4 regions of the Alkalihalobacillus sp. NPDC127517 genome follow, and region 4 is predicted to be linked to each of the others. Evidence: riboswitches for the same ligand, from Rfam matches in the RefSeq annotation. Region 4 holds a riboswitch; each other region holds the start of a gene.

Region 1 (5,884 bases), on a different contig from region 4:
ATCCAACCATTCTCTACTTCTGTACCTTCTTCCTCTAGCAGGACTCCGTCAGATGCATGAAGCACTACCTTAAGCCCTTTTACGGGTCCAGCCACACCTATGTAGTCATCTCCAAACATGCCATCTACAGGCATAGCAGGCCATTCCCAGGATAATTCAACGGTTGATCCAGACTGAGTCCCCCTCCACTCTATCTCTTCTTGTAACTCTTCATTGGTCCATTCGTTTGCCTCATCTGATTGAAGGAATACATATCCTCCAATGGCCATAACAAGCATTAATACGACAGGTAATAGAAAAACGATCAAATGATTACTCTTCGTTTTCATCTTTTTCCTCCATTGTTGTGATCTCCTCTACGTTACCATGAACAGATAGCTTAGAGAAAGCAACAAGAATAAAAAATCGCCAGTTTACTGGCGATGGCGATACGCTGAATGATTAAGTGGACCAGAACCATGCCCAATCGAAAACCCTTCTCTGATCGCACATGTCACAAATTCTTTCGCCGTGCTTACCGCTTCAATAATTGAATCACCCTTTGCAAGTCCCGCGGCAATGGCAGACGCGAGCGTACACCCTGTTCCATGCGTATGAGGCTGATCAATTCGTTTCATAGGAAAATGGGTAAGTGTATGACCATCATATAAGAGATCAACTGATTCCCCACCTGGCAGATGTCCACCCTTTAATAAAATACTTTTCGCTCCAAAGTTATGCAACTCGTAGATGGCTTTCTCCATCTCCCCAACAGTGTTAATGGAATCCCAGCCAAGCATTTGTGACGCTTCAATTAAGTTTGGTGTAACAACTGTTGCCAAAGGCCATAAACTGTTCTTTAACTCTTCAATTGCTTCGACTTTCGTCAATTCAGAACCAGTTGTTGATCCAAGCACGGGATCAATTACTAAGCTGTGCACGTTGTACTCACTGACATACCTGCTGATGGATTGGATATAGTCAGCCGATACAAGCATTCCTGTTTTGACTGCATCTACTTTAATATCACTAAAAACCGATTCTAATTGATCAGTAAGAACGTGTAGTGAGACCGGATGCACGGCTTGAACACCAACAGTGTTCTGAGCGGTAATTGCCGTGATCACACTTAAACCGTATGTATCCAGTTCTTGCAATGTTTTTAAATCTGCTTGTATGCCGGCTCCACCCCCACTATCAGAACCGGCGATGGTCAATACCTTTGGTAAAGTCATTAAGACACTTCCTTTATGAAAAACGTTCTGGTGTAAAGCGTTCCAATGAAATACTCGGCGTCTGTCTAACAGCTAGATCTGCGACTACTTTTGCTGTCGCAGCACTTAGTAGAATTCCATTCCGATAATGCCCTGCAGAAAAGATAATGCGGCTAGTTTGCTGCAACCGACCTATTAATGGATAGCCGTCCTGAGTTGCTGGTCTCAGACCCGCCCATTGGTGAAACGGTGATTCTTCTTTTAAGAATGGAAGCATCCGGTGATTCCAGTTTGTTAAACGATTAATCCCCTTTTCAGTAACACTTGTAACAAACCCCGCAATGTCTTCTGAGGCACCATTAACAAGTGTTCCATCTGCCTTTGCTACCAAGTAGCCTTGACTAGAGTAGATGATATGTCTGATTCGCTCGGGTGTAAGCTTGTAGGCACATATTTGTCCACGGATTGGATAGATTGGAATGTTCAAAGAAAGTAGCTCTTCAAATTCCTTTGCCCAAGCGCCTGATGAAATGACAAGCTGATCTGCTTCAAACACCTGCCCGTCCTCAGAACGGACTCGCACGCCTGCATCCCATTCATCGAGTGTAAGCCCCTCAAGGTGATTGTAAAGAGCCACACCTGTTCGCTCACATGCTTTCTCTAGTGCCTTCACATAGTCTGGGGCATATACATGACTCTCCTCTGGGTAGTGAATTGCACCTATCACTTCATCGGATAACTCTGGTTCTAGCTTTTTTGTTTGAGATCCGGTTAAAATATGAGCTTCTACTCCAAATTCTTTTTGCCAGCCTTTACGAGTTGATAACGATAATAGGTCGGCTTCATGATACACACAATGCAGACTACCCGATTCTGTAAATTCAAATGTAGATTCAGACGCTGCTTTTACCTCTTGTTGCCACTTTGGAAACATCCTTAAGCTTGCAAGGCAGAGTTTAAAAAAGTCATCCGGATCTTCCCCAATTTCCGAATAGGGCGCAAGCATGCCGGCAGCAGCACCTGATGCTTGACCACCAAACTCCTGAACTTCAAGAACCGATACATCTAATCCTCGCATGCGTAGCTCAAAGGCTGTCGCAAGCCCAATGACGCCTCCACCTAATACAATGATGCGTTCTGCCATAGATTCTCACACTCTCTATTTAACGATATACTCCTCAAATTGACTACTTGCTGTTGCATATGGTTTCTTAGGAATACGACCTGCTTTAAATGACATTCTGCCAGCCTGAATAGCAAGCTTCATCGCCTCTGCCATGCGCACAGGATCTTTGGCACGAGCAACTGGTGTATTCATTAAAACCCCGTCCACACCTAGTTCCATCGCTTGAGTAATATCACTTGCAGACCCAAGCCCTGCATCAACGATAATCGGTACATTTGCCTCTGCGACGATTAATCCAATGTTATAAGGATTGAGGATTCCGAGTCCTGTTCCGATAGGTGAGCCCCCTGGCATAACTGCTGCCGCTCCAGCTTCCTCTAGGTGCTTCGCTAGAATTGGATCATCCGAAGTATACGGGAGTACCGTAAACCCTTCTTTTACAAGAGTTTCTGTTGCTTTTAATGTTTCAATCGGATCTGGTAATAAGGTTTTTTCATTCGCACTAATTTCAACCTTAATCCAGTCACTGATTCCTGAAGCACGGGCAAGCCGTGCGATTCGAATCGCTTCTTCGGCGTTACTAGCACCGGATGTATTCGGTAAATAAGTGAACGAGGATTGATCTAAATGCTGTAAGATCGCATCTTCTTCGGGATTTTCAAGATTCACACGACGAATGGCGAATGTAAGAATCTCGGCTTCAGCCGCTCGAATTGCCTCATTTTGAACAAATGGGTTTGGATATCTACCCGTCCCTAATAGAAATCGAGATGAAAACTCACGACCAGCTATCACAAGTGTGTCTTTTTTCAATTCAACCGCCTCCTACAAAATGAACCAATTCTATTTTCATCCCATCTTCAAGCTGCTTTTCCGCTCGCTCTTCTCTTGAAATAATCGCTCCATCTACTTCCGTCACAACAAGCTCAGGCTCTAGTTTGTATTGATTCACAAGTTCTTCGAGTGTTTGCTGCTTAAAGCTTATGGTTTGCCCATTTACAACAATGGTCATGATGGATCCTCCATCATAGTAATGATCTCCTCACAGCGTGCTTTCACATCATCCGCTTCGACAATTTCAGTAATCATACATACTCGCTTCGCACCTGCAGCCAAGACTTCTTTTAGATTATGGCGTTTAATTCCACCAATCGCGACATAAGGAATCGTGATGTCTGCTTCAATCTGTTGAATATAAGCTGTTGTAACTGGATCAACGACATCTTCTTTGCTGTTTGTCGGGAAAATGGGACCGACACCGATGTAATCAGCTCCACCTTCTTCTGCCTGCTTTGCTTCTTCAATCTGATGAGTCGAAATACCGATTATCATATCAGGACCGACAATTTTTCTGACGTCTGCGAGAGGTAAATCATCCTGTCCAACATGAATCCCATCCGCCTCAACTGCTAACGCAACATCAATGTGATCATTAACGATAAATGGAACATCATACTTTTTCGTAAGCGCACGTAGCTTTTTTGCTTTATTTAAAACGTCTACCTTACTGCTCTTTTTATCTCGAAGCTGAATAATATCTACGCCACCTTGAATCGCTTGTTCCATGACGTCAACAAGATCCTTACCGGGATGAAATTCTTCTCCTGTAATAGCATATAAACGAAACTCTTTCATGTTTAATTCCTCCTATACACAATAAAAAACCGTATCCAACGATGGAATACGGCTAACTCTTACTTGTGCTAATTAGTCGACTTTCCTACGCTGGCATCACCCAGATCAGGTACAAGGGTAAAAGGATTACTCCTAATTCTCAGCCTAATAAGGCACCCCTAGTCTTTATCATGTTCAATTTAATTTAAGTATGACAGAAACCAGACTTCTTGCAAAGGGATAAGCTTAATATAATTGAAAGACAGTACCATCCTCTGTACGAATCAGTTTCTTCTTTACACTTCCTGTGAGAAGCCACTTCCCATCTGATGAAAGCTCAAGCGGTTCTTGTTGGTCGAGCTGACCAAGCTTTTTAAATGAATCCTCCTTTAAATCATACATAAAAAGATCAAAGCCATCCTTATATGATACATAATCTGCTGAGTACCTTGGACTTAAGTAATAAAAGCGATCAAGTAGCCCATCAAATGCATAGGAAGTTATCCACCAATGATCCGAAAACGTATTTAAGATTGGTATCGTTAAGGAACCCAGTTTATGTATGCCATCAGTAAATTCATACATGATCTCATCGGCCTGAAGTTCTTTGTATTTCACTACCATCGAACGATCTTGAAATAAGTTTGAAAAATAAAGTGCAGAACCTACCCCATCCTTCGTTTGATTGGTTGTGAGATTATACTGCTGAAGGGGAGCTTCAACCGAGGGAATCATGCTCCAATTTAAGTAGGTCACTGTATCTTCAGTTACCCACTGGATAAAGTTACTTTGAATTCCCGTTTTTTCAACGTCCATTGCTTCAAGATCAACATGGTAGACCTCTTGTTCCCAGTCTGGCTGAAAGGCAACAGCAATAAATTCTGTTGAATGATAAGGGCTCCAAAAAATTGCATAATCGTCTGCTGAAAGATCCGGATTAATCTCGACGTCTCCAGCTTTGTTTAATATGACGAGTTCTGCCAGGCCTTGTTCATTAAGTGTTTGCAGAGCGAACAATGATTGATCCTTATTTACATCTAAGCGATGAAATTGCTCCGACTCAATACTAGCGTAAAATAATTCATCCTCACCAGTAAAGACATCGTGGGTAAACAAATCAAATGAATTTCCTTCTGATAAAAGGTATACCAGCGTTTGTTCATCATACCAACCAATCACTTCCAATTGGTGATCCCCTATCACGTCAATTGGATAAATTGTATCGATTACGACTGGTGAAATTGAAGACGCTGGGGCTTCATCTGTTTGACAGCCACCTACTACAAGTAGTAATACGATACTAGTACATACCTTTTTCATGAATGGGCCACCTTTTTATCTATCTCTATCCTTATTATGACATGTCTACTTTCTTCCTCTCAACTTCTTTTTAGAAGCAATGTAAAAAAAGCTGAAGAGGACATCTTATCCTCTTCAGCTTATATCGGTATTACATAGAAATAAATCGAGATCCAGCAATACCCGGATTTGTCATTTCTTCCGGATTCAGAATTTCATTTAGTTCTTCTTCTGATAAGATTCCTCGCTCAAGGCAGATCTCGCGAACAGGGCGCCCTGTTTGAATGGCCTCTTTTGCAATTCTAGTTGCCACTTCATACCCCACGTGCGGATTGATGGCTGTTACAATACCGACGCTACCTTCAACAAGACCTAAACATCTCTCAACGTTTGCCGTAATTCCTTCAATCGCATATTCTCTAAAGACACGCATGCCATTGTCAAGAATGGAGAAGGATTGTAATAAATTAAATACTAGTACTGGTTCCATTACATTTAACTCAAGCTGTCCCGCTTCAGAAGCGAGTGAAATAGTATGATCATTTCCAATCACTTGGAATGATAATTGATTAATGACCTCACACATCACTGGATTTACTTTACCCGGCATAATGGATGATCCTGGTTGACGTGGTGGGAGATTAATCTCATT
Region 2 (5,884 bases), on a different contig from region 4:
CGACGCAACCACTCGCGGAGAGGTAACCGTCTCCCAGTAATCTGAGAAACTCATATTTGATGTTTGAATGAAAATCATTGAGATGGGAATTAGAACAATTAACCCCAAATACATTAATGTCATACCTAGTGTTAATGAAAACCCAGGGATGATACTTTCTTCTTTAAAGCGTAATGTTCTCATACGATCCTCCCTTTGCTATCTTATTGCTCATAGATTTGATCGAAAACCCCTCCATCACTAAAATGCTTCTCTTGAGCTTCTTGCCATCCACCAAACGTGTCGTCAATTGTAACAAGTTGGATCTCAGGGAAGTACTCACTAAATTCGTTTAAGATCTCTTCATTTCTTGGTCGATAATAATGCTCCGCTGCCAGTCGCTGCCCTTCATCGGTATACAAGTACTCAAGGTAGGCCTCTGCCACCTCACGCGTTCCTTTTTTATCAACATTCTCATCCACTACAGCCACAGGCGGCTCTGTTAAAATGCTAATGGAAGGTGCAACGATATCGAATTCATTTTCTCCCAGTTCCTCTGTTGAAAGAATCGCTTCGTTTTCCCATGCAAGTAGGACATCACCAATTCCTCGTTCAACAAAGGATGTGGTTGCACCACGTGCACCAGAATCAAGTACGGAAACGTTTTGATATAAATCGGAGATGTATTGCTTAGCCGCATCTTCAGAACCATATTCTTCCTCTGCCCATGCCCAACCAGCAAGATAGTTCCAACGAGCTCCTCCTGATGTTTTTGGATTTGGTGTGACCACCTCTACATCATCACGAATTAAGTCATCCCAATCTTGAATATTTTTAGGGTTCCCTTCTCGAACTAGAAAGGTAATCGTTGACGTATAAGGTGTTGAATTATCTGGTAATCTCGTTTGCCAGTCTTCAGGTATGAGATCACGAGAGTCATGTAAGACATCTATGTCGTAAGCAAGAGCTAATGTAACAACATCCGCTTGTAAACCATCTATAACCGATCTTGCCTGACTACCTGAGCCTCCGTGTGATTGATTAAATGTTACGGTTTGACCGGTTTCTTCCTTCCAATGGTCAGCGAATACCTTGTTAAAATCTTCATATAATTCTCTTGTCGGGTCGTAGGAAACATTTAAAAGATCAACCGTATCTCCATCACCTGTTGCTTGATCACTTGAACCACATGCACTCAACGCAATGAGCAAAACTGGAATGGACGTGAATATTAAAAATGAGTACGTGCTACTTTTTTTGATTTTCAATCGATTCCTCTCCTTTTACACTTTGTTTTATATATTATTAAGTATAGTGGTTTAGTTGGCTTTAAGAACAAAAAAAGAAGCCCTCCACTAATAAACGGTATTAGTAAAGGCCTTCGGTTGTCCGATCAGCAACTATTTTAATGTACTCATATCTTATCCATGCTTTTCCGATGTGTCAAGTATATTTTAAAGCGTTCGTGCGATCTGTTCTTAATTTGTGAGGTAACGTACATCTGTTCGATCGAATAAGGGAACCGCATCTGCCAAATAAAAGGTAACTAGAGGTGCTAACAGAATAACGACTAGAAAAAGCAAATCATACAAACGAACATTCGTTTCATAAAAATAAGTTCGCTCTGATGACTGAGTAAAGCGCTTAGCTTCCATGGCAACCGCAATTCGTTGAGCACGCCTAATACTTTGGGCAAGGAGTGGAATGGAGAAAAACTGAAGTTTTTTGTACATTCCCTTCAGCCCTTTTTTTGGAACAGCCTGTCTAATGATCATTGCATGTCTTAATGTTTGAAATTCATCAAACATAATTGGGATCATACGTATCGATGCTAGAAAGCTATAGGCATACTTTGAAGGAACTTTAAGCTGTTGCATCAATGAATAAAATAACAAGACCGGTTTTGTCGTTAACGCAAAAATCATTCCAAGTATGGCAAACGCCAGTGCTCGAAAGCCCAGATGAATTCCCCGATAAAAGCTTTCCTCACTAATCTGAATGAGTCCCCATTTAAACCAAATGGTATCTCCTCTTCCAAAAAAAATCATCGAGCTGGCCGAGGAGACAAACACTAATACAAAGGGAAGTGAGAATAGTAGCAAATAGCGTAATGGATGACCCGAGTACATATATAAAATCATACTCAGTGCTATTGTTAAGTAAGCTAAATGCGAAGGGTTATGAATGAAGATCATATAGAAGAACAGAAATACGGAAAGGATACATTTTATACTAGGGTTAACACGTGTTAACCAGGTTTCTTGAACACGATATAATGAGTTCATCGGCTTGCCACTCTTTTCATTTCTTTATCTACTTCAGAGACTTCTCCTTTTTCTACGTTCCAGACACGAGTAGCAAACGAACGAACAATCTCTTCATCGTGAGTCACCATCATAATTGTGACTCCTTGATTTTTTAATGAGTCCATCATTTCAAGTAGAGCAAATGTATTTTTAGCATCCTGTCCAAAAGTTGGTTCATCAAGCAATAAAACCTTTTGCTGTCCTACAAGAGCTGTTGCAACACTTAATCTTCTTTTTTGTCCCATCGATAGTTGATAAGGATGTTGCTGCTGGTGTTGGGTAAGCATAAATGCAGATAAGGTCTCATCTACTTTCTTTTTCAATTCAATTTGGGACCGTCGCTCTTGTTTTAACGTAAAAGCAATCTCTTCGCTTACGTGATTTGTAACAAATTGATATTCAGGATTTTGAAAGACAAATCCGAGAAGATCACTTAATTGATCCTTTTTCTTAACTAAAGTTTGATGAACCTTATATGTTCCTCTCGTCCGAAGCACATTCATTAATCCTAGAAGCAATGTGCTTTTGCCAGCACCGTTTACCCCGGTAATGCAGATCCACTCACCAGGGTAAACGTTTAACGAAGAAACAGTCAGTTTAGCTTCTTTTCTACGAAGCACTTGAAAATCCTTTAGCTCAATGATAGGAAGTTGGTTTTGATCACGACTTTCTGATGCCCATTTACGTTGTGTCAGATACTCCTGCCAAACATCTGGATACCAGATGCCGTATTCATGCAGGGTTTGTTTGTATGTTTTAAATATATAATCTGTTTGCCCATCTGCAATAATTTGACCTGCATCATTCAAAACAATAACTCTCTCAACGAAATCAAGAATATGATCAATTTTATGTTCAACAATAATCACCGTTTGGTTTTTCGTTATCGATTTAATGAGTTTCCAAATCTGTTCAGTGCCTAATGGATCAAGCATCGCCGTTGGTTCATCAAAAAAGAAGGTGGACGGCTTAAGAGCAAGAACGGAAGCCATCGCTAGCCTTTGTTTCATTCCTTGAGATAATTGCGAAATCGGTGTATGAAGTTCGTTAAGCTCTAAACCGACCAACTCAAGAACATGGTTAATTTGTTGGTTCATCTCTTCTCTTGGTACTCCTAAATTCTCTAATACAAAGGCGATTTCTTCATCTACATAAGGCATACAAAATTGACTATCTGGATCTTGAAAGACATAACCCCACGATTTTGGATGAGTGAGTTTTTTATATTTAAGTGGAAGATTTATAGCGGATGGCACCAAACCTGTAAGTACTTGAAGCAAGGTTGATTTTCCACTTCCACTTGGCCCAAGAATAAGGACCTTCTCGCCTTCGGAAATCTCAACGCTCAGATCTTTAAACAAAAGTGTGCCACTTCCAGGAAAGGTGAGCCTTAATTTCTCTACAGATGCACTCATATCTTTTATCCCTTTCCCTTCTTATGAATCTAACGTATCAAGATCTTTTTTAGAAGATGGTCTCAATAAATCAGTGACACCCGTTTTCTCAAGTGCCCGAACAAGATAGTAGGCGAATATGCCTGCAATCAGGATGCCACTAATGGTTCGTAATATGATCACTAATGTGACATTCCATCCAACAAGATCCGCCATGTAGCCTCGGTTCCAGTCCATCAGAAACGAGCCTCCTGCAGATGCTGCACCTGCAAGAGAGGTAGTAAAAATGGAGTAGCTTTTGTACAAAAACAATGCAAAGACAAGTTCAGCTCCAAGCCCCTGCATGATTCCATAAATTAATACCTCTAAGCCGTATTGTGAGCCTACAATAAATTCCCCTGAGGCCGCTGCTATTTCAGCAATAAGAGCCACACCAGGCTTACGAATAATTAAAAAGGCTACAGTAGCTGCGATAAACCACATACCATACATCAGTTCATTCACTTGAAGTGGAAATAGCTTTAAGCTGTCATTTACTGGACCCCATAATCTGTACACAATTCCGAAAACCACTGCAATAATGACTGTGACCAAGATATCCGTTAAGGTCAAACGCTTCATCAGTTCATTCCTCCTGTTTTTCTATTCCCACAGTTAGCCGAAAAAAAGAAGCCACTCCAAGAATGGAGTGGCTTCTTCATTACGTATACACTAATCCCTAAAGAGACAAGTCGCCATAATAAAAAGAGTCGACTCCACTTTCCTACGCTAGTATTATCTAGATCAGGTCAAGGGTTAAGGCAAAGTTGCCTCTCTCAGCTTACGCGCCCCTAGTGGAAATAAAAGTTTATAATGTTGTACATGTACATTTAATCATATTAACGTGAAGCCGACAATCTTTTTTTATGAATGCTTTTCTAAGACAGATTCTACTTCTAAAAGGGATGTAATCTCATAAGTCGGTTCAACTTCGGCAGTTGTTTGTTCTCTACGGTTAACCCAAATAGAAGGAATACCGGCTCGCTGAGAACCAAGAATATCAGTCATAAGGTTGTCTCCAACCATCATTACTTCTTCTTTCTCAAGCTCCATTAATGATAAGGCATGTTCAAATATGCCTTTATCAGGTTTTCCCTTACCATAAGCACCAGAAATAACAATATGGTCAAAGTAAGGAACTAATTCGGGCGTCAGCTCTAATTTAATATTTTGTAGATCGGGAGAGCCATTTGTTAATAGAAGAAGTTTGTAGTCTTCTTTTAAACGGTCCAATACTTTAAACGTTTCTTCATAAACGATTGGATTTTTTCGGCGTTCAAGTGGAAACTTCTCAGATAACTCTTTTGCAAGTTCTGAATTTTCTACTCCACACTTCTTCAAAGCAAGATCCCAGGAAGCTAACCGATACCCGGGAGCGAGATCTTTTAACTTCTGAAATTCCTCTTCTCGATCCTGAAAATTTGCCCATAAGCCCTCAAAGGGATTAATTCCAATCATTTGCGTAAAAGGAAATGTTTCATAAGAAGCATATAATTGCTTTGCTTCTTCCCTTACCGCATACTCGAGCTCGTCAGCATTAATACGTTCATCTTGTTCCGCAGCATAAACACATGTGGCGTCAAATGCTTTCTGAACACTTTTTTGATCCCATAAAAGGGTATCATCTAAGTCAAAAAAAACAGCTTTTATCATCAAGGATTCCCTTTCTTTAAAACAATTTAAATAAAGTCTTGTACAACTATTTTACTTCGTAAGTCCAATTAAACGGGTCTTCTATTCTACCTTTTTGAATGCCTGTCAATGTTTCATAGAGTCTCGCAGCCAAATGACCTGTTTCACGATTATTAATGAGCGACTGCTCACCTTTCCAGCTAAGTTCTCCAATTGGTGAGATCACCGCAGCCGTTCCTGTTCCAAAAGCTTCTTCAAGTCGATTTTCTTTAATGGCAAGTAATACTTCATTAATTGAAATTTTCCGTTCTGAAACTGGCATATCCCAGCTCTTCAGTAATTCAATAATTGATTTACGAGTAATTCCTTCAAGAATGCTCCCACTAAGTTCAGGTGTTACAATCTCTCCATCAATCTTAAAGAAGACATTCATGCTTCCTACTTCTTCGATGTACTTTTTCTCAGAACTATCAAGCCAAAGAACTTGAGCTTGACCATGAGCTGTCGCTTTATCTTGAGCTTTATATGCGGCAG
Region 3 (5,884 bases), on a different contig from region 4:
CTACTAACGATTCCCTTGAACGACGCGTTTCAAACGAAAAAAGAGCCACTACTTAAGTGGCTCCGACTTACTACAAATTAGTATACGTAGCTAGCTCCAATGATTACTAAAAGAATGAATAAAACAATGATAAACGCGAAGCCGCCACCAGCGTAACCGCCGCCTTTTCCACATTCAAATTCTCCCATGTTGCCACCACCTTTCCAAGACATAACATAGACTATGCAGTAACAAGAGAAAGGGGTACTTATTTTATGTTAGAATCTGTTTGCCGATTTACTCCCAATGCGACTGCTGATAAGACATGTCCCAAAACAGATATTCGAACCGGCTTGAAGTAAGAAAGATGTCTTCAAGCTGCTTTCGTTCAGCTTCTCCTAAAGAGAGCGCAAGTTCATCAAGCTTAGAACATAACCAGTCAGCAATTTCCTTAAATTCATCGTCTTGATACATGTGGATCCACTCTCCGTAATCAGGGTGTTCAAGTGCTCCAGGTAAACGAGCGAGCCGTTTTCCTATCTCCGAATAACTCCATGCGCACGGAAGAATGGCTGTGATGAGATGAGCTAAGGAGCCTTTTTGTGCTTCACTGATCATATAGCTACTATACGCAATCGTAGTAGGAGCGGGAATCGATAGCTCCAATTCTTCATTTGTAATGCCTAAGCGCTGTGCGTACGAGCGATGGAGGGACATCTCTTCATGGAGAGTCGATTGCAAATAGGAGGCAAAGGTAGCCATTGTATCCAAATCTGGTGCCTTCACAACACCAAGTGCGAATACTCGAGCATATTCAATAAGATATAAATAATCTTGTTTCATGTAATACTTAAAGGCCTCAATGTCTAATGTTCCTGATCCGATTTCCTGAACAAATGCATGTTCATGATTCGCTTTCCAGATTGAATCTGCTTTTTGACGTAAATCCTTCGTAAAAGACATCTACTCACTCCTCACCATCGTTTTTATTCTCCAGGTAACCCTTTTAAACGAAATGCCCAATGATTTGTTGGACCATTTCCAGAACCGAGCTGGAGGGTATAAGAAATTGCATCCGTAATGAATGCTTTTCCTATTGAGACGGCTTCCTCAATAGACTTCCCTTTTGCAAGCTCTGCAGTGATTGCTGCTGAGAAGGTACAGCCTGTTCCATGCAGATGTTTTGTATCGGTTCTGTCTGCATGCAGATGGGTCATGGTTTGATTTGAGAACAGCACATCCGTTGAATGATCTGTTCGATACCCGCCTTTAATGACCGCTGCCTTAGCGCCAAGCTCGTTCACAATGAGTTTAGCCGCTTTTTCCATATCAGCGACTGTTTCAATCTTCATCTCAATTAAATCGCTCGCTTCTGGAATGTTTGGCGTAACAATGGTTGCAAGGGGTACTAAGGTTTCACGTAAGGATTTGCGTGAATGTTCATCCATTAAAGGATCTCCACTCTTAGCAATCATCACTGGATCACAAATGTAAGGCACTTTAACGCCTTGTAGGTAGTCAACCAATGCCTCCATCATCTCAGGAGTGGCAATCATCCCCGTTTTCACCGCAGAAGGGGGAATATCCGTTAAAACCGATTCAAGCTGTGTTTGAATCAGGTCGAGAGGCATGTGTTGGATCATTTGAACACCAGTTGTATTTTGAGCAAGAACGGACGTAATGACACTCATACCAAATACTTCTCGCTCTTGAAATGTTTTTAAATCAGCTTGTACCCCAGCGCCACCAGTAGGGTCTGTTCCTGCGATGGTTAATGCTGTATGGATAGACATCTTCATTCCTCATTTCTTTATTTTGACTTACTTCGGAACGATGATTAAAAAGGTTAACTAATGTGATACATCTCCAAAAAAAACACCGCTTCTCATAAGAAGCGGTGCACATAAACGATCAGATAAACCATACGATCTACTATGTATGGACAATTACGTGCCACTTTCCTACGCTAGTGTTAACTAGATCAGGTAATTAGGGTTAAGGCATCGCCTCTCTCAGCATCGTGCACCCCTAGTGGTTAGTCTGTCATTCAGTTATTAGTTTACAGCGTCTTTAAGCTGTTTACCTGGTTTGAACGCAGGATTTTTTGTTGCTGGAATTTCAATTTCTTCACCAGTTTGTGGGTTACGGCCTTTACGAGCAGAACGCTCACGTACTTCGAAGCTACCAAAACCAACAAGTTGTACTTTTCCACCTTCTACTAGAGAAGAAGTAATGCTGTCAAATACAGCGTCTACTGCTTTAGAAGCGTCTTTCTTAGATAGATCCGCTTGTTCGGATACTGCGTTAATTAAATCAGTTTTGTTCATTGAGATAACTCCCTTTCATTCCTTTAAGATAGAAAAGATCATTACGTAAGTAGCGACATAACAATCTTTATTTACGACAAGTATTTAATAACCTGCCCTTCAAATTTACTCATGAATCCTTGTTAAGTCAAGAGATTTGGGTTAAATAAACGCTCAATAGAGACTTTTTTATCATTTTTTAGCAAAATATACGACATCATAGAAAACGTGATTGCTATGCGTCCTCTCCTAAAAAACAATCAAGGGTTCTGAGTTAAAATTTGCGGACACGGAATGGGCTCACCATAAGAAGGGAAAGAGCAATAATTGCATACATAAATACATAATAAGGGATATAATTGACGAATAGAGTTAAAAATGTGAGAATACAACCAGCAGCCGTAATAGGTAAACCAACAAAATACTGATTGGATTCTGTAATGTTGAAACGTGCCAGACGCAGGGCGCCACACATAATATAAATGATTGCGAAAATGGCTCCTGGCATACCGAACTCAACTAAAGCCGCCTGGTACATGAGCATAGCAGGGGCTACACCAAAGGAAATAATATCACTTAATGAATCAAGCTGCTTACCTAATTCAGAGGTAGCATTAAATTTTCGTGCGGCCGCTCCATCTAAACGATCAAAAACAGCTGCAATAGCAATGAGAAGTAATCCTACTCTTAATTGGTCATGAAATACATAGATAATGGCTAAAGCTCCAAAGCCTAGATTGATTAGTGTTAAGGCGTTTGCAATTTGGCCTTTAACCTTCTTTAAAGAAGAATCAAGCCTTTGTAATAAGAACACCTTCGTTCACTCTCCTTTTATAATACAGTTAATCAAACAAAACTGCTAAAAACTGTATGAATCTATAATTATATCATGAGAATAACGTGAGAAACAGAGTAAAAAAGAAAATAAGAATGATTGGAGACATGTAATGAAAGGTTTTCGCTGGTTTTTTTGCGCGTGTGTGGAGCTTACAAATGGACCCTTTATGTCCAAGCGATTAAAGCGTTTTTCCACTTCGAAAGTAAGCAAGCCCTTTATCCCATTATTTATAAGAACATTTAATATAAACAAAGAAGAAATTCTTTTACCCATTCATCGGTTTGAAAACTTACATTCATTTTTTATTCGTGAACTTAAACCAAATACTAGGTCAATTGACCAAGAGTCTAACAGTGTTGTGAGTCCTGTTGATGGTGTATTGGCTGAGCAGGGGCATCTTGATGCGGGTAAGACTTTTACTGTAAAAGGACAAACGTATTCTCTTACTACCATGCTTGGATCAGAGAGTGCGGCTGAGGCATACGAGAATGGCCAATATGCAGTGTTTTATCTAAGCCCCAGTCATTATCACCGATTTCATGCGCCGCTTTCTGGTTCCGTGTTAAAGAGGTGGTCACTTGGTTCACGTTCATACCCTGTGAATCAATTAGGGATGACGTATGGGAAAAAGCCCCTTTCAGGTAACTTTCGTGTGATTTCAGAGGTGAAAACAGAAGATGGGCATAAAATGGCGATGGTTAAGGTTGGAGCCATGAACATCAATTCGATTGAAATAACACACTCATCCGATGATTTGAAAAAGGGTGAAGAGATCGGTTACTTTTCGTTTGGTTCTACGGTTGTTTTAATTTGGAGTGCTCAGTCGCTTACATTAACCAAAGAGAGTGTTCCAACAGAAGTAAAGATGGGAGAAAAGGTAGGAGAGCGATAAATAAAAATGGCGAACATTCCAATCCTGGAATGTTCGCCATTTTTCATAAATTGGGGCTTTTTTATTTTGATGAGTCTTCCTCTTCATACGAACGTTTTAAATCGTCTCGAATGTCTTTATCGTGGAACGGCACACCAATGCGATGCGCTGAACGTGCGATCATAAGGGAAGCCATTGGAGAAGTCATGAAAACAAACAGAATGGTTAACAAGATTTTCCCGACAAATTGTTCTTGTATGAACATAAAGTACAAGAAAGCTCCAACTAAAAGAGTCGCTGTTCCAAGCGTTGTACTTTTACCAGCCGCGTGAAGTCTTGCATAGACATCAGGCAGTCGGTTGATTCCAAATGCAGCAAGTAAACAAAGAAGGGCGCCTGCTAGTAAAAAGATGGAGATGATCCACTCAATCGCGCTCAAATAAACCACCTCTTTCTAAGAACTTCGATAAGGCTACAGACCCTACAAACGCTAAAATTCCAATGACAAGAAGAACCTCAGAATAAGCAATTGTTTTTTGTTGGATCATAAGGGTTCCTATTGTTCCAACTAGGATCAACCCGAAAGTATCAAGAGCCACAATTCGATCAGATGTTGTTGGTCCTAAAATTGCTCTTACAAAACAAAGAAGTAAAGAAACTGAAAGGATCCCCAAAACAATCATTAAAACAGTTGAAAACATTAACGGGTCACCTCCATAATGGCTTTCTCAAACGTTTCCTGAATGCCCTTAATTAATTCATCACGATTTGGAGCGTCCAAAGCATGAATATAGATTGTTTGACTATCATCAGAGAAGTCCATAGATAATGTTCCAGGAGTTAATGTAATTAAAACAGCTAGAAGCGTAATTTCTCCCTTCGTTTCAAGCTTGGTCGGAACTGCAACGATACTTGAAGTTATATTAAGCTTTGGAGAGAGTACAATCTTAATTACATCAATATTTGCAATTAAAAGTTCCTTTAAGAAAAGAATGAATAATTTAATCGCTGCAAACACTCGTCGTAAGTAAAACTCGTATCCTATTAAGCGACGAGCTAAGAAAAGAACTAAGATACCTATTACGTATCCTATTGTGAAATCGACAAAGGTGAAGCTGTTTTGAAATAACATCCAACCTACTGCTGCAATGATATTTAATAAAATCTGTATAGCCATGTCTCACTCTCCTAAAACGGCTTCAATATACATACTTGGTGTAAGTAATTGGTCAGCTACTTCTAATGAAAAGGTAAACATCGGCTCAGCTGCAAACCCAAGTACAACGGTTAATAATACTAAAGGCACAATAGGAAGGAGTAACTTTCCTACTTTAATATTTTCTTGCTCATGCATATGCTTTTGTTCACCCCAAAATACATAGATAAAGATTTTTAACATCGAGAAAAGGGTTAACAAACCAACTATCAAAGCGACTGTACCAATAATATAATGTCCACCCGTTAAACTATCTAAAATGAGTGGAAACTTACTGAAAAAGCCACTAAGAGGAGGAATTCCAGCAAGAGAAACCGCTGATATAAAGAACATCCATCCGAGTAGAGGGTGCGTTCCAAGTACGCCTCCCATTTTTTTTAAATCAGTTGTCCCGGTGATCCGTTGAGTGACACCTGCAAATAGAAAGAGTGAAGCTTTTACAATGATATGGTGAGCAATATAATAAACAGCTCCGGCAATGGCCACTTTTGTAAATAACCCTAGCCCCATAACCATATAGCCAACCTGACTAATGATATGGTATGAGAGGATTCGCTTGAAATCAAACTGAGATACCGCTCCGAGAACTCCAAAGAACATTGTTAATCCGGCCATAATTAAAATCAGCGTATGAGTAAAAGCAATGTCTTGGTTAAATACGAGCGTAAACATCC
Region 4 (5,884 bases):
TTCATACGTTTCTATGCCTCTTAGTGTATTATCTACAGCTTCACGCCAAACCTGTTCAAATTCCAGTTTTGTGTCGGTTAAGATGTAATTCGTGATGTTATCAAAGACAAGTGCAAGCAATTGTGACTTAATTAAAATGTTTTCATCGTTTATTGCGTTCACTTTAACAGCATGCTTAAACAGATTATAGAAGGCATTAAAGAATTCCTGTTGAATGTCTTTTATTTTTTCAGAGTAATAAGAGTCACGAGAGGCTAACAAGATGTATTGGTTAAACAATTGGTTAAACTGCAGGTTGTGCTCTTGGAGGGAAATTGCTTTTTCGCCAATGGTATACAACATGGTATGCAGGTTCGTATCATTCATCTCGTTAAGGTCTGCGTAAGTGATCGACTGGATTTCCTTAGCAATGATGTCGAAGAGGGCTTTAATCAGATCATCTTTTGATTTGAAATAATAATAAACAGCTGGTTTCGTTATACCTACTTCTGCTGCGATATGAGCCATGCTTGTTTGATCAAACCCTTTTTCTGAGAACATAGAAAAGGCCGTCTCAATAATTTGTTTGTACGTTTGTTCCTTGTCTCGCATATGATCTCCTCCTTTATTTACTTACCGGTAAGTAAATAATATGATGAACTTATGTTAAATGCAACTGATTTTTTCAATCTAGCGCATCAAAATCAGGAAAAGAAGATGGTATAGTGTGAAAAGATGAAGTAATTGAAAATAAATTGTAGGAGGGGAAGTCATGTATTTAAAAAAGATCAAATTATTACGTGAAAAGATCTCAGGTGACAATGAATATCCTTTCTCAATCCCGTGTCTGAAGCATTTTGATGAACTAAATCTAACCAAAGCTGTTACTTTTTTTGTTGGTGAAAACGGCTCAGGAAAATCGACGATGTTAGAGGGAATTGCGGATAAATGCGATTTTAATACAGCGGGAGGAGGCAGGGGGAATCAATATGAGGTGCATGCTTCCCAATCAGCGTTAGGCGACTATCTTCGGTTAGGATGGATGCCTAAGACTGGTAATGGTTTTTTTTTAAGAGCAGAATCCTTTTATCAATTTGCCTCTCATTTGGATCAATTAAAGAAAGATGATCCTTCCTACAGTTATGGTCGTTATGGTGGACAATCCTTACACGAACAATCGCACGGAGAATCGTTTCTTTCCTTGTTTAAAAACCGCTTTGATGGTAAGGCTCTCTATTTACTCGATGAACCGGAGGCTGCACTGTCTCCTGCTAGACAATTGGTTTTTCTAAGGGTGATTCATGACCTGGCAACAAAGGAAAACGCGCAATTTATTATTGCTACGCATTCTCCTATCTTACTTGGCTATCCAGATGCAGAGATCTATAGCTTTGATCAACAAAAAATTGATGTAATTGATTATCAAATGACGGATCACTATCAAATCACTCACTATTTTCTACAGAATCGTGAAAGAATGCTATCAGAACTTTTAAAGGAAGATGATGAGTGAATTAAATCTTTACGCACCAATTAATCTAAGGTATAGTAAAGCCAACGTGAAAACGTTACCTAAAATAACCAACGATAATTAAATAGTCAAGATGCACTAGGGGTGTTTTTAACTGAGATGAGTTTATACTCGAACCCTTTGAACCTGAACTAGGTAAGACTAGCGGAGGAAAGTGCCAAGCTTTTATACATAGTTACCGTGTATTTGTGATTGATTGGTATGTATTCATTAGTTTGCGCAGTGTTCCTACAGGAATGCTGCGTTTTTTTCGTTGATCTAACAAAAACATAGAGGAGTGGTCAGAATGACAAGAACAGTCGTTGTAACAGGTGGAAGCAGAGGACTAGGAGCAACAATCGTACGAACACTAGCGGGGCAAGGGTTTCAGGTTGTTGTGAACTATTATCAAAGTAAGGAAGCTGCAGAAGCCTTGGTGTCTGAGATTGGAGAAGACAAGGCTTGTGCCATTCAAGCAGATGTTACAAATCGGGCGGAAGTAGATCGATTAATCGAACAAGCTACAGCTTATTTTGGAAAAGTTGATGTAGTGGTTAACAATGCGTTAGTAGATTTCAAGTTTGACCCTACAAAACAAAAGTCGTTCACAGAGCTATCATGGGATGATTATCAAAAACAGGTTGATGGCACGTTGAAAGCTGCCTTCAATGTGATTCAAAGTGTGGTTCCTCAATTTATAGAAAGAAAAGAAGGAACGATTATTAGTATCGGAACCAATCTATTTCAGAACCCTGTTGTCCCTTATCATGAATACACAACGGCAAAAGCAGGCTTAATTGGATTTACACGTAACATTGCGGCTGAACTTGGTGTGCATGGAATTAAAGCTAATGTTGTTTCAGGCGGTTTGTTAAAAACAACAGATGCTAGTGCAGTCACAACCCCTGAGGTCTTTGATCTGATCGCTCAATCGACACCACTTAAAAAGGTAACGGAAACTCAGGATGTAGCGAATATGGTTGCGTATCTTGCTTCTGAGCAAGCGACTGGCATGACGGGCCAAAACATTACAGTCGATGGCGGATTGACGATGAACTAAGCAACATCAGACGAAGGAACGTGAGGTGAAAAGGGTGGCAAAGAAACAAATACATCTAGGTGTTTTACTATATGGATGTGGGCATCATCAAGCGGCTTGGTTAATGCCTGATTCAACCATTGAAAAAGTTGGGGAGATTTCCTATTACCAGTCGCTCGCCCAGCTTGCGGAGAAGGGGTACTTTGACGCGATCTTTTTTGCGGATAACCAAGCATTTAAAGGGTTGGATTCTACTGAATTGCCAGCTTTTTGGTTTGACCCGATTGTGAATTTAACGGCTATCTCTCAAGTGACGACACATGTAGGGTTAGTCTCAACCATCTCAAGTACTTTTTCTAACCCATTTACAGCGGCTAGACAGCTTTTAAGCTTGGATCACCTGACAAACGGGCGGGTAGGCTGGAATCTGGTGACTTCGATGACAGATATAGAAGCTCAAAATCATGGAATGAACGCGCTGCCCCCACGTGCGGAGCGTTATCAAAAGGCTGATGAGTTTGCGGCGGTGATGGACAAACTGTTCCTTTCGTGGGAGGAAGAGGCGTTTTTACATGATCGAGATAATGGGAAGATCATCAATCCATCAGAGATTGAGCCCATTCACCACGCGGGAACCTACTTTAATGTGCATGGACCTTCTACAACACCAAGTAGTCCCCAGGGTAAACCGGTCTCGATGCAAGCAGGAGCATCAAAAGAGGGTATTGCACTCGCAGCCAAGTACGCGGATGCTGTTTATTCGGTTTCTTGGAATCTTAAACAAGCAAAAACGTTCAGAAAGAAGCTAGATCTGCAAATGAAACAAAGTGAGGACCCGGCAAGGCGTATAAAAGTTTTGCCAGGGTTGGTAACCTATGTTGGCCATACATATGAAGAGGCTTTAAAGAAAAAAGCGGAGCTCGATGGACGATTACCGATTGAGGCTGCTTTAAAGCAACTAAGTTTCTTTGTTCAACAAGATTGCTCTAATTGGGCACTTGATGAAAAAGTGCCTTCCCTCCCACCAGTTGAAGAGTTTACCGGGCCAGTGGGTCGCTACGAGACCGTTTTAGAGATTATAAACGATACCAATCCAACGGTGAGGGAATTAATAGGGTATCTAAGTGCAGGTGGAGGACACCTCACACTCATTGGAACGCCAAAGGACATTGTCGATCAAATGAAGATATGGGTAGAGGCCGGAGTAGCGGACGGGTTTAACCTAATGCCACCAACCTTACCTGGGAGCTTGGAAGACTTTGTCGATTTAGTCGTTCCTGAATTACAGCGAGTAGGTTTGTTTAGAGAGGCGTATAGTGGTCATAGCTTTCGTGAGCATTTGGGTCTACAACTCATTTAAAGAATATGTTTATGAACGATCACAGGGTAGATCTTAGATCTACCCTGTTTTTTTAGGTTAAATAGAGTACACGCTTATGCTAAACTAGAGATATTCCAAGATATGGAGGTTTCACATGGCCATTCGACGTTTAGAAGATCATGAATTTGAACAAGCTTATGCGTTAGATTGTTACGCTTTTCAAGTAGCTGACCCAGAGGAATCACGTGCACGGGCGAAACGATCGTGGAACGATGCTACAACATATGGTGAGGTATCTGATGGGAAAGTTCTAGCAAAAGTAGAGCTGTTGGATTTTGATGTAAATGTATTTGGTCATACGATGAGAATGGGTGGTCTTGCCGGAGTAGCATCTTATCCTGAGCAACGACGCAAGGGCCTCATTACGCAGCTAATGAGTTATACACTAAAAACGATGAGAGAAGAGGGGCATGTGCTTTCTTATCTTCACCCGTTTGCTATAGGGTTTTACCGGAAGTTCGGTTGGGAGATTGCATTTGATGAGGCGACGTATACGCTGCAGCTCTCAGAATTTCCGAAACCAGACCGAAAGCTTGAGGGAGAGTTCGAACGAATTCCTTTTGCTGACCCTCGTATTCGCACCCTGTATGACAAAAGCTGTAGTCATGGAATGCTTGTCCGTGAGAACTGGTGGTGGGAAGCGCTTGTGGAGAAATACGCAAAGCATGAGACTGTTCTTTATACCGATTCTTCAGGTGTGCCTACTGCTTACATGGTCTATAAGGTAAAGAATCATCGGTTTGAGACAGAAGAGCTTGTCTATAGTGAGAGTAGCGGACTGAAGGCACTGCTTTCATTTATTGGACAGCATGATTCGATGGTTGAGTCCGTTGAGATAACAGCAGCCGGTTCAGAACATGTAGCATATTTTCTTCCGGACCCTAAAGCAAAGGCAGCGATTCATCCTTACTTCATGGCACGAATTGTTGAGGTGGAAGCATTCTTAAAAGAGTATCCATTTACTAAGGGAACAAGTATGAGCTTTACGCTTCAAATTGAAGACGCTTATGCTGAGTGGAATAATCAGACATTTGCGGTTTCGATTGAAGACGGGCAAGGAAGTTGCGGATTGTCATCAGAGCAGCCGACAATCTCGATGACGATCCAGACATTAACCAGCTTAATGCTAGGCTACAGAAGACCTTCATTTTATCTGAAGCAAGGCTTGATCAAAGGCGATAATGAAGCAATCCAACGCTTTGTATCACTTATTCCTGGAGACGAGCCTGCTCTTATTGATTTCTTTTAAAAGAAAGAAGCGACCAGCCCTACTAGGACCGGTCGCTATTTGTTTTACTTTTGAAGTTGTTTTAACACTAGATCTGCAACTGGGCCACCTGAAGCCGGATTTTGACCTGTTACTAGGCGTCCGTCTTCAACAGCATATGGTGCAAACGGCTTGTCTGCTTTTTGGAACTGCGCGCCTCGCTTAACCAGTTCAGTTTCAGCGAGGTATGGAAGGTGCTTATCAAGTTCAACAAGCTTCTCTTCCTCATTTGTGAAGCCTGTTACCACTTTATCGGCAATCAGGTAATTACCGTCTTCGGTTTTGAGATTTAACAACGCTACTGCGCCGTGGCATACAGAAGAAACAATTCCGCCATTGTTGTAAATCGTTTGGCTAATCTTCTGAAGACCTTCGTTTTCAGGGAAGTCCCAGACTGTTCCGTGACCACCCGCATAGTAGATGGCTGCATAATCAGCTGGATTCACGTCTTCAGGAGTTAACGTGTTCCCAAGCTTTTTCATGAATTCTGGGTTCAGATAAAACTCCCAGTCAATTTCTTCAGCCGCAGCCAGACTATGAGGATCAATTGGCGTGTAGCCGCCTTTTGGACTCACATAATCCACCTCAAACCCTGCGTCTTCTACCTTTTTCACAAAATGAACAGCTTCGCCTAACCATAAGCCAGTCGCTCTATTTAAATCCGGATATTTTGGAAAACTACTCACAACAACAAGAATTTTGTTAGAC

The links. A riboswitch is a leader RNA that binds a small molecule or an ion and turns the genes downstream of it on or off. The one in region 4 is predicted to bind thiamine pyrophosphate.
Region 1: it holds a riboswitch for thiamine pyrophosphate, as region 4 does, so the genes downstream of both, thiE (thiamine phosphate synthase) here and ACQKKO_RS08370 (3-oxoacyl-ACP reductase) in region 4, are expected to answer to the same signal.
Region 2: it holds a riboswitch for thiamine pyrophosphate, as region 4 does, so the genes downstream of both, ACQKKO_RS02910 (ECF transporter S component) here and ACQKKO_RS08370 (3-oxoacyl-ACP reductase) in region 4, are expected to answer to the same signal.
Region 3: it holds a riboswitch for thiamine pyrophosphate, as region 4 does, so the genes downstream of both, thiD (bifunctional hydroxymethylpyrimidine kinase/phosphomethylpyrimidine kinase) here and ACQKKO_RS08370 (3-oxoacyl-ACP reductase) in region 4, are expected to answer to the same signal.

What each region holds. Positions count from the first base shown of each region.
Region 1 is NZ_JBNNQX010000006.1:209,509-215,392, forward strand. Features, by position in the region: gene ACQKKO_RS10150 (hypothetical protein) at 1-329, opposite strand, end outside; gene thiD (bifunctional hydroxymethylpyrimidine kinase/phosphomethylpyrimidine kinase) at 414-1,214, opposite strand; gene thiO (glycine oxidase ThiO) at 1,228-2,337, opposite strand; gene ACQKKO_RS10165 (thiazole synthase) at 2,353-3,132, opposite strand; gene thiS (sulfur carrier protein ThiS) at 3,134-3,331, opposite strand; gene thiE (thiamine phosphate synthase) at 3,328-3,954, opposite strand; TPP riboswitch at 4,020-4,124, opposite strand; gene ACQKKO_RS10180 (YqgU-like beta propeller domain-containing protein) at 4,180-5,253, opposite strand; gene aspA (aspartate ammonia-lyase) at 5,384-5,884, opposite strand, start outside.
Region 2 is NZ_JBNNQX010000002.1:191,983-197,866, forward strand. Features, by position in the region: gene cysT (sulfate ABC transporter permease subunit CysT) at 1-183, opposite strand, end outside; gene ACQKKO_RS02895 (sulfate ABC transporter substrate-binding protein) at 204-1,241, opposite strand; gene ACQKKO_RS02900 (energy-coupling factor transporter transmembrane component T family protein) at 1,458-2,264, opposite strand; gene ACQKKO_RS02905 (ABC transporter ATP-binding protein) at 2,261-3,700, opposite strand; gene ACQKKO_RS02910 (ECF transporter S component) at 3,722-4,300, opposite strand; TPP riboswitch at 4,423-4,521, opposite strand; gene ACQKKO_RS02915 (HAD family hydrolase) at 4,583-5,371, opposite strand; gene ACQKKO_RS02920 (branched-chain amino acid aminotransferase) at 5,418-5,884, opposite strand, start outside.
Region 3 is NZ_JBNNQX010000009.1:194,853-200,736, forward strand. Features, by position in the region: gene ACQKKO_RS14170 (YjcZ family sporulation protein) at 78-188, opposite strand; gene tenA (thiaminase II) at 277-942, opposite strand; gene thiD (bifunctional hydroxymethylpyrimidine kinase/phosphomethylpyrimidine kinase) at 966-1,772, opposite strand; TPP riboswitch at 1,921-2,019, opposite strand; gene ACQKKO_RS14185 (non-specific DNA-binding protein Hbs) at 2,034-2,306, opposite strand; gene pssA (CDP-diacylglycerol--serine O-phosphatidyltransferase) at 2,560-3,099, opposite strand; gene ACQKKO_RS14195 (phosphatidylserine decarboxylase) at 3,233-4,015, shown strand; gene mnhG (monovalent cation/H(+) antiporter subunit G) at 4,077-4,433, opposite strand; gene ACQKKO_RS14205 (Na(+)/H(+) antiporter subunit F1) at 4,420-4,695, opposite strand; gene ACQKKO_RS14210 (Na+/H+ antiporter subunit E) at 4,695-5,171, opposite strand; gene ACQKKO_RS14215 (Na+/H+ antiporter subunit D) at 5,175-5,884, opposite strand, start outside.
Region 4 is NZ_JBNNQX010000005.1:185,740-191,623, reverse strand. Features, by position in the region: gene ACQKKO_RS08380 (TetR/AcrR family transcriptional regulator) at 1-591, opposite strand, end outside; gene ACQKKO_RS08385 (DUF418 domain-containing protein) at 1-5, opposite strand, end outside; gene ACQKKO_RS08375 (AAA family ATPase) at 752-1,492, shown strand; TPP riboswitch at 1,581-1,680, shown strand; gene ACQKKO_RS08370 (3-oxoacyl-ACP reductase) at 1,797-2,549, shown strand; gene ACQKKO_RS08365 (LLM class flavin-dependent oxidoreductase) at 2,575-3,888, shown strand; gene ACQKKO_RS08360 (GNAT family N-acetyltransferase) at 4,004-5,158, shown strand; gene ACQKKO_RS08355 (type 1 glutamine amidotransferase domain-containing protein) at 5,203-5,884, opposite strand, start outside.